One region of the Priestia sp. RMT2NF4 genome, then DNA from elsewhere that is predicted to be linked to it. Evidence: riboswitches for the same ligand, from Rfam matches in the RefSeq annotation. Region 1 holds a riboswitch; each other region holds the start of a gene.

Evidence for each region. Region 1 has a riboswitch for cyclic di-AMP ahead of ACMX9J_RS11435 (APC family permease). Riboswitches for the same ligand answer to the same signal wherever they lie in the genome.
Region 2: it holds a riboswitch for cyclic di-AMP, as region 1 does, so the genes downstream of both, kdpF (K(+)-transporting ATPase subunit F) here and ACMX9J_RS11435 (APC family permease) in region 1, are expected to answer to the same signal.
Region 3: it holds a riboswitch for cyclic di-AMP, as region 1 does, so the genes downstream of both, ACMX9J_RS10460 (potassium channel family protein) here and ACMX9J_RS11435 (APC family permease) in region 1, are expected to answer to the same signal.

What each region holds. Positions count from the first base shown of each region.
Region 1 covers NZ_JBLQZO010000002.1:433,313-436,592, forward strand. Annotated here, with positions in the region: gene ACMX9J_RS11435 (APC family permease) at 101-1,927, opposite strand; cyclic di-AMP (ydaO/yuaA leader) riboswitch at 2,090-2,231, opposite strand; gene ACMX9J_RS11440 (N-acetylmuramoyl-L-alanine amidase) at 2,423-3,280, opposite strand, start outside.
Region 2 covers NZ_JBLQZO010000001.1:1,218,257-1,221,536, reverse strand. Annotated here, with positions in the region: gene ACMX9J_RS06230 (undecaprenyldiphospho-muramoylpentapeptide beta-N-acetylglucosaminyltransferase) at 1-324, shown strand, start outside; cyclic di-AMP (ydaO/yuaA leader) riboswitch at 483-625, shown strand; gene ACMX9J_RS06225 (hypothetical protein) at 698-835, shown strand; cyclic di-AMP (ydaO/yuaA leader) riboswitch at 851-991, shown strand; gene kdpF (K(+)-transporting ATPase subunit F) at 1,283-1,369, shown strand; gene kdpA (potassium-transporting ATPase subunit KdpA) at 1,394-3,055, shown strand; gene kdpB (potassium-transporting ATPase subunit KdpB) at 3,077-3,280, shown strand, end outside.
Region 3 covers NZ_JBLQZO010000002.1:244,032-247,311, forward strand. Annotated here, with positions in the region: gene ACMX9J_RS10455 (TrkH family potassium uptake protein) at 1-1,095, opposite strand, end outside; gene ACMX9J_RS10460 (potassium channel family protein) at 1,099-1,758, opposite strand; cyclic di-AMP (ydaO/yuaA leader) riboswitch at 1,883-2,027, opposite strand; gene ACMX9J_RS10465 (hypothetical protein) at 2,143-2,601, opposite strand; gene ACMX9J_RS10470 (Lrp/AsnC family transcriptional regulator) at 2,722-3,177, shown strand.

The DNA of each region.
Region 1 (3,280 bases):
CCGTTTGTGCCTTTGATGAGATTCAATTATGGTTAGTGTATGTGAATTTAAAAATTAAAAACCTCCAACATATAAGTTGGAGGTTTTTAGTCATGTTTCATTATTTTTTAAAACGATAAGGTACCGTTGTAACGATTACGTTTTTACGGTAAAGCAAATGTGCTTTTAACAGCAGACTGGACTGATTATGAAGGATGTTTTGCCAGCTTTTTTTCGTGATGAACTGCGGAATAACAACCGTAATAGCCATATTATTTTCCCGGGCTTTTTCTTCAGCCATATCGATGAATCGAAACAGCGGACGCACAAGACTGCGGTATTGAGAGTGAAACGTAACAATACGAATATCAGGCTGCCACTTTTCCCACTTCTCTTCCATTCTCTTTTCGCTTTCTCGGTCAAAAGCAACGTGCACCGCAATAACTGTATCACCAATCGTTCTTGCATAGTTCAATGAATTTTCCACTACCTTTGTCATTCCTGCTACAGGAACAATGACCACACTTCCTTCAAGCTTTCCAATCTTTTCTCCTTGCTTAATACGAAGCTGCTCTCCTACCGCTTCATAATGCGTATGAATGCGATGAAAAATATAAACGATAACCGGTAAGAAAACGAGCACGGACCATACTTGTGAAAACTTCGTTGTAAACAAAATGATTAGCACCGTTAAGGTAATGAGGGCACCAATTAAGTTAATGGTTAGCTTTCCTTGCCAGCCGGCCGGCTTTTCTCTAAGCCATTTGACAATCATGCCTGTTTGAGAAAGCGTAAATGGAATGAACACTCCAACTGCATAAAGAGGAATTAATTGTTCCGTCGCTCCTTTAAAGGCGACAAGTAAGACAATAGAAGCAATTCCAAGGGTCACAATTCCATTTGAATAGCCTAGTCGATCGCCGCGAATTTGAAACATTCTTGGCATGTATTTATCAGACGATAAGTTTACGGCAAGCAAAGGGAAAGCTGAAAAACCCGTATTCGCTGCTAGCACTAAAATCAGAGCTGTGGTGCCTTGAATAAAATAATAAAACCCATTTCGTCCAAATACACTCGATGCAATTTGTGATACAACCGTTTCATCTGCTTTTGGAGAAATGCCAAGCCAATAAGCTAAAAACGTGATGCCAGAAAATAAAACGGCTAAAATACCGCCCATCAGCATTAATGTATGAACAGCATTTTTTGCACCTGGATCTTTAAAGTTAGGCACTGCATTCGAAATAGCTTCTACACCAGTCAATGCCGAACAGCCTGATGAAAAAGCTTTTAATAATAAAAACAAACTAATACCTGGCACCACGGTACCGAGAGATGTATGAAGCTCAGGTGAAACTTGACCTGTCACTATTTTGAAGAAGCCCACCGCTATTAACAAAATAAGAGCAATCACAAATAAATAAACCGGATAAGCTAAGACAGAAGCGGATTCTGTTACACCTCGTAAATTTAAAACCGTAATAAAAATCACCAGCAAACACGCAATTACTACGTTATAGTGATGCAGCGTTGGAAAAGCCGAAGTTAAAGCATCGGTTCCTGCTGAAACACTCACGGCAACTGTTAAAATATAATCTACTAACAGTGATCCCCCAGCGATAAGTCCAGGATTTTCTCCTAAATTGGTTTTCGAAACAATATAAGCTCCTCCGCCTTGCGGATACGCATAAATAATTTGACGATATGAAAGAATTAAAGCCGTCAGCAGCACCAATACCCCAATGGCAATTGGAATCGAATACCAATAGGCAAGCACGCCCACTGTTGCAAGGACAATCAAAATCTGTTCTGTTCCATAAGCCACTGAAGATAAGGCATCTGATGATAAAATAGCCAGCGCTTTAAGCTTACTAAGCTTTTGATCGCCTAACTCTTTTGTTTTGAGCGGCTTTCCAATCAATAATCTCTTGAGAACTGAATAGTTCACGTAATTTCCCTCCGATGATTGCTTAGCTAGTATTCACTGTTCGTTGCTAAGCTCCGTTACAAGTTCATGAATAAGTGATATTATCCCTAAAAAATACCTTTTTATGTTAAAAAAGCGCACAAAAAAAACACTAAGGGTTCTCAGCGTTTTTACACAGCTTAAACCTCCTCTCCAAAACGCTTATGGGGTTAGCTGTCGGATTCGGGCTATGAGAGTAGCCCTACCTTTTAAAAAAGGATTCACCCCAAGTGACAATGCACAAATTTGGGTCCCCCACTTCTGACGAATTAAGCGATAACAGGTCAATATAATTTTCGGTTAAAGAGTATGATTGATAACAAGTTTCTTTCATAACTATCCTTTGTTCTTAGATAATATACTCCCGTACAAATGGTTTGTAAAGCATTATTTTACGTAAACGATAAAATAGTGCTTAAGGCGCTTTTAAGGGGAAAACAAAAGGCCTTCTGCCTGCTTACAGAAGACCTGCTTTCTTTAACTTTTTGCTTTTAAAACGGCTGCTAGCTTGTTTTTCGTTTGAGGACCATAAATGCCATCTACATCATAAGGAAGATACACAAGCTGAAAACGTCTGACTGCATCTTTCGTTTGTACTCCATATATTCCGTCTACTGACCCTACTTTAAAATTAACCGCGTTTAATGCTCTTTGAAGCTGTTTCACTGCTTCTCCAGAATCGCCTTGTTTTAAAATTCCATTTGGAAGTGGATATTGTTCAGAAGGTGGAGTTGGTGACGGTGTTGGAGATGGGTTTGGTGAAGTTCCTGAAGGAATAACAATTGTTTTTCCAACCTTTAGGGTTAAAGGATCAGAAAGCCCTGTATTTGCTTCTTGAAGCGCTTGTACTGTTATTCCGTACTTCTGTGCAATACTGTACAGCGTATCTCCTTGCTTAATTGTATACGTTTTTTCACCTGGTTCAGAAGGTGATGGATTTGGTGTCGGTGTCGGTGTTGGAGATGGCGATGGATTTGGAACTGCACGACGAGGTAAATTTAAATATACGGCAATTCCTTTTGCATACGATTCACCCATGCTTTTTAAAAAAGCTTCATTTTGAAGAAGTGCTGCATCGGCGCTCCTATCAATAAAAGCTATTTCAGTTAGTACTGCAGGCATATTTGTTAAGCGAAGCACCGCATAATTAGCTGATTTTCGACCGCGATTCGGATGATTATACGACAGCAGCGTTGGCTGTACTTGGCCGTGGACAATTGATTGAAACGTTTTACTGGCATTGCTAGCGCTTCTATAAACATAATCTTCATATCCTGTTCCTCCACCGGCATTTACGTGAATAGACATAAATGCATCTGCTCCCCACGAGTTAGC
Region 2 (3,280 bases), on a different contig from region 1:
CCAGATGTTCTAGCGGCAACTGATTATGTGATTACACGCGGCGGATCCAATGCCATTTTTGAGTTTTTAGCTCTTCATAAACCGATGATGATTATTCCTTTATCAAAAGCACAGAGTCGCGGAGATCAAATTTTAAATGCACAATCCTTTAAGAAAAAAGGCTACTGTATGGTTGTAGAAGAAGAGCAGTTAACAAAAGAACTGTTTTTGCGTGAAGTAAATGAGCTTCAGCAGCAGGCAAGTACGATGAAGCGTACAATGCGTGAAGCAACAAAAACGGATGCCATTTCAATTCTTGTAAATGAAATTGAGAAAATGAGCTAAAAAAAGCGTTCTTATCTCCTCGATAAGAACGCTTTTTTCTTCTGAAATTATTATTTTAAAATAATGAATAAATATAGAAAAATAAAGCTTTTAAAATTTCAAAAAATGTTGTTGACAGTAAATTTTAACAGGAGTAAGATTACTCTCATGAAACGTTCCACTGTGAAACGCTGAGTCTTTTCTGAAAGAGAAGGAAAGAGCGGAGGACCCAATTATCAGGGGTGAATCTCTTAATTGAGTAGGGTTACTTTCTTGACCCGAACCCGTCAGCTAACTTCGTAAGCGTTAAGAGAGAGGATGGTGTAATCGTGGTCGTTTTCTATAACAGCGGATAGTACGCTCCTTTCAAAATATAGGTGAAAGGAGCGTCAGGATGCATTTATCTAAGCAAATGATTCAAATGATTGAATATCGGGCCATGTGCGATCAGCAATCTTTTGATCTAGCAAACCGCTATTTGTCTACGTTAGCTAATCAAAGTTTTAAACGCAGCAGTAAAAACTATTATTAAGTCTAAAAATTAAATAACAAAGATACGCTTAATCAATTATGAGCGGGGGACCCAATATTTTGTACGTATGTACTAGGGGTGAATCTCTTAACTGAGTAGGGTTACTTCCATAACCCGAATCCGACAGCTAACTCCGTAAGCGTTTTGGGAGTAAAAAATTCGTGTCAATCACGGCTTATTTGTCGTGCATTAAACCGCGGAAGAGAACTCTCTTCTGCGGTTTTTTAGTGGGAAAAATCAGCATCACGTCTCACGGTTAGCTTTTTTGGACGTGATGCTTTATGAAAAGAAACCGTCACTAAACTTAGAAGCTATCATTTTTGTTAGGAAACAGTTAGGAGGGAGCAACTTGGATATGATCATGCTTGGAACGCTTGTCATATTAACAGCTGCTATGTACGGAATTATTTGCTGGTCGTCTCATGTAGTAGATGAAAGAGAGGAGAAGTGAACGTGTCGTTCATTTTGTTAGGTATTTCAGTTCTCGTTTTAATTTATTTAGTGTATGTACTGTTAAATCCAGAACAATTTTAATAAGCGGAGGAATAAAAAGTGGGGATTTTTCTACTATCAGTTGCGCTGCTGCTTGTTTTTGTAGCGCTTATTGCAAAGCCCGTAGGTATTTATATAGCGAATGTGTTTTCAAACGATAAAAACACTAGCTTGATAGGAAAGATAGAAACGTTGATGTTTAAAGCAGCAGGAATTAAAGGGCTTAATCAGACGTGGAAGCAATATGCATTTGCTCTTGTTTTGGCGAATACGTTTATGATTTTTGTGGTGTACCTTATCTTCCGGTTTCAAGGGGTACTGCTGCTTAACCCAAGCCACATCAAAGGAATGGATCCGGCACTTGCTTTTAACACGGCCATTAGTTTTATGACAAATACGAACTTGCAGCACTACAGCGGCGAATCAGGTTTGTCCTATTTCTCGCAGATGGCCGCCATTGTATTTATGATGTTTGCTGCACCAGCAACGGCACTTGCAGTAGCAATCGCTTTTATTCGCGGGCTGGCAGGGAAAGAAATGGGAAACTTTTTTGTTGATTTTGTAAAGTCAATTACGCGTATTTTACTTCCTATCGCTTTTATAACAGGCATTTTATTTATGTTTTTAGGTGTCCCTCAAACGTTAAGCGGAACGGTGACTGCCCATACAATAGAAGGAGCAACACAGCAAATAGCAAGGGGACCAGTTGCTTCTTTTCTTTCAATTAAAGAGCTAGGAAACAACGGAGGGGGATTTTTTGGTGTCAATTCAGCTCATCCATTTGAAAATCCTAACGCGTTGAGCAATGTATTACAAATCGTCCTTATGCTTTTATTGCCAACAGCACTTCCTTTCACATACGGAAAAATGATCGGACAGCGTAAACAAGGCCGCATCTTGTTTGTAGCGATGAGTATGCTGTTTATCGTTATTTTAAGCACAGCGTTTGTAACAGAGTGGGGAGGCAATCCAAGACTTGGTGCTTTTCATCTAAATGAAGCGAGCGGTTATATGGAAGGGAAAGAAGTCCGTTTTGGTGTCGGCATGTCGACGCTTTACGCCATCGTGACGACAGCAAGTGAAACAGGTGCAGTCAACACCATGCACGATACCCTGACGCCTCTTACCGGGTTATTAACGCTTGGAAATATGATGTTAAATACCGTATTTGGCGGTGTCGGAGCAGGATTTATGAATGTTATGATGTACGTCATCATTGCCGTATTTTTATCAGGTTTAATGGTTGGAAGAACACCAGAATACGTAGGTAAAAAAATTGAAGGAAAAGAAATGAAGCTAATCGCCGTGACGCTTATTCTGCAGCCGCTGCTAATTTTAGGAGGAACAGCTGTAGCACTTACCACTCATTTAGGAATGGAAGGTATATCAAATCCAGGCTTTCACGGGTTAAGTCAGGCACTGTATGAATTTACGTCGTCAGCAGCAAACAATGGATCCGGTTTTGAAGGACTCGGTGATGCAACGCCGTTTTGGAACATTTCAACGGGAATTGTTATGTATATTGGACGCTACTTCGGACTAATTACGATGCTGGCGGTATCGAGCTCACTAGCATCTAAGCAGCTTGTTCCCGAAACACCTGGAACATTTAAAACGGATACGTCTTTATTTAGCGGCATTTTAATTGGAACTACCGTTATTGTAGGAGCACTTACGTTTTTCCCAGTGCTTGTGCTTGGGCCGGTTGCTGAGTATTTAACACTGTAATCAAGAAAGCGGAGGATCATAATGAATAAACGGAATTTTGCAAATAATATTGAATTGGATTGCAACAGTCATATTCAAGGTTCTGTAGATAAACAAGCTTCATCGATTTTTATTCAATCAGTAAAGCAGGCGTTTATCAAGCTCAGCCCAAGAACGATGATAAAAAACCCTATCATGTTCGTAGTAGAAATCGGGTTTATAATTACGCTTTTTTTAGCCGTTGTT
Region 3 (3,280 bases), 190 kb from region 1:
AATATTTAACAGGAAGATGGCCCCAAACACAAACATAATTGAAATCATCGTAATGGCTAGTGCCTTAAACACATGAAGAGGAAGAAGTCGTCTCTTTAGCAGCACAATATCTTCCCTGCTTCGTAAAAATGCCCATACAGAAAAGACAATCACCACAAACGTCGTGAGTTTGATACCGCCTCCTGTTGACGCACTCCCTGCACCAATGAACATCAATAAAACCATTAAAAACACCGTTGCGTCATGCAAATGAGCTAAATCAATTGTATTAAAGCCAGCGGTTCTTGTTGTTACCGCTTGAAAATAAGAAGCCCATACTTTGTCTCCTAATGATAAATTTCCGAGCGTATGCGAATTGCCGTACTCTAAGAAAAAAATAAAAAGCATGGCAATCACGTTAATGGCGAACGTGCTGATAATCATAATTTTTGAATGCAGCGTTAGTTTTTTATACGATTTTTTCACCCACATATCAGCAAGGACGGTAAACCCTAACCCACCAATAATAAAGAGAAAAGAAATCGTGATGTTAATAATAGGATCTCCTACATACTGAACTAAGTTATCAGACAGTAGTCCGAACCCTGCGTTATTAAAAGCCGAAATCGAATGAAACAAGCTAAAGAACAGCCCCTTAGACCATCCGAATTCCGGAACCCAGCGTATCGCTAAAAAGATCAGTGCAACAAACTCAATTAAAAATGAAAAGATGAACAACCTTTTAACTAGCAGCACAACTCCACCGACGCTCGTCTGATTTAATGCCTGCTGAACGAGCATACGCTCTTTAAATCCAATTTTTTTACCTAGCATCATAAAAATCAGCACGGCAAATGACATAATGCCAAGACCGCCTATTTGAATTAACAGCATAATAATCGTTTGACCGATGACGGTAAAACGCGTACCTGTATCTACGACGGCTAAGCCGGTCACTGTCATAGCGGAAGTAGATGTAAAAAGAGCGTCTACCCACCGGATTGGCTCAGTAGTAGAAAAAGGCATCATTAATAAAAGAGCACCAATAATAATTCCTCCACCAAAAATAGAGAGCAGCAGCTGCGGAGGGGTGAGTTTAATATTTTGTTTTTTCATGAGTTAAACTCCTTCTTCTTCAAAACGGTTCAAATCGCGATTATGTCCGATAACAATCAGCATATCTCCTTGTTCAATTATTTCATGCGCGGTAGGCGAAATCACCATTTCTCCGTCTTTTCGCTGAAAGCCGATAATATTGCAGCCGTACTTGGCACGGATATTCAAATCAAACAGCGTTTTATTATGAAGCTTTTTAGAAGCGACAATTTCGACAATACTATAATCCTTTGATAGTTCAATGTAATCAATGATTTTTTCTGACACCACGTGATGAGCAATACGCTTCGCAATATCGCGCTCAGGGTGAATGACTTTGTCCGCTCCTATTTTCTCCAGCACTTTTTGATGATACATATTCACCGCTTTTACCCATACTTGCTTAACGCCCATATCTTTTAAAAGCATCGTTGCAAGCACGCTTGCTTCGATATCGTCTCCAAACGAAATAAGAGCATGATCAACGTTACGAATGCCTAGCCCTTTTAAGCTAGCTTCATCAATTGCGTTCGCTTGCACGACATATGTAGCTGAGTTGCTATATTTCTTTACTACCTCCTGATTGCGGTCAATAGCGAGCACATCCACATCCAAATTAGCAAACTCTTCAACCAAACTGCCTCCAAAACGACCTAATCCCAATACAGCAAACTGTTTTTTCATAATGTATTTATTCCTTTCTTCAACTGCTGTGTGTTCTCTTAGCTTATACTTTTTCTAAAAAATTACATCTTTTTCTTAAAAAAAGCGCAAAAAAACACAGGAAGGCTCCTGTGTTTTTTCACACTCTTCCCCCTCAAAACGCTTGCGAAGTTAGCTGTCGGGTTCGGGTTTTAAGAGTAACCCTACCTTTTTAAGGATTCACCCCGGAGCACAATATGTGCGTAAATAATGGGTCCTCCGCTCCATAATGGATTAAGCGATTTTTATTCAAATGTCTATGATCTATTTTTTAGAATAATCGATTCGATTCATGATACGTTTCACTTCACGAAAGCTATCTTACTCCTGTGGATTTTGTCTGTCAAGATATTTTTAGGGAAGACATCACTTGCGCTGCAAACTGCAAAAATCATATAAATCTAAACTGACAATCAGTTTGTGAAATTGATCAAACAAATTAATAACAGCCAAAAGCTCTAATAGCTGCTTATCACTGTAAAATTTCTTTAATTGATCCATATCAGCATCGGTCAAATCCCTTGGACGCACTCGGTATACATCTATAAATCGAAACAGCAGTCGATCTTTTTCTTCCAGCTCTTTTTCTCTTAACACTTTTTGATTAAGCGTCTTATCGCCTACATATGACATGCTCATACACGTCTCACAGCCGTTAACACCTGCTAGATAAAGCCTGATTTTTTCCTTAGTCTCTCTTTTTACTATATCACTGTTCCAAAGCTTGTCGTATAGCTCATCATACAACCTTTTTACATGTGGAATTAAATTCAGTGCTTTTTCAAAATTTGTTCCCTCTTCGTTTGTTAACAAAACTCTTGCCATTTTTTACTCACTCCTTTTTAATTATTATAGTAAGAAAAATGGAGATTTCAGATAACAAATAAAACATATTATCTGCTATTACTAATCAAATGAAACATTAATATGAAAGAAGGTTTTCGATTGAAAATTGATGAAATTGATTTATCGATTTTGCAGGCACTGCAGCAAAACAGCCGTCTTTCCTTAAGAGAGCTAGGAAAACAAATTAACCTGTCTCCTCCTTCAGTGGCAGAGCGAGTAAGACAGCTAGAGAGCTTTGGTATTATAAAAGGATATACAATCGATATTGATTATGAAAAGCTGCAGTTGCCCGTCTCGTGTTTTATTGAAGTAACCATGAAAAACGGAGAGCACGAGCGTTTTAAACGATTTATTTCTCAGTATCCCTATGCTTTATTCTGTGAACGCATCGCCGGACAGGCTTGCTTCATTACAAAGCTTCAGCTTCCTCACCTGCACGTACTCGAGCAATTTATTAACGAAATTACACCTTATGCCAAAACGATTTCACACATCGCCCTTTCTCACGTGGAGATGTCTTCTGCATTATTGAGTCATTTAAAAGATGAAAAGTGATTGAAACATACGTTCACCGTACTAACGAAAAGATCCGAACGATTCATCGTTCGGATCTTCTTTCTACTAAACTACTTCTGTCCTAGCCTCTTTTATTCGTCCA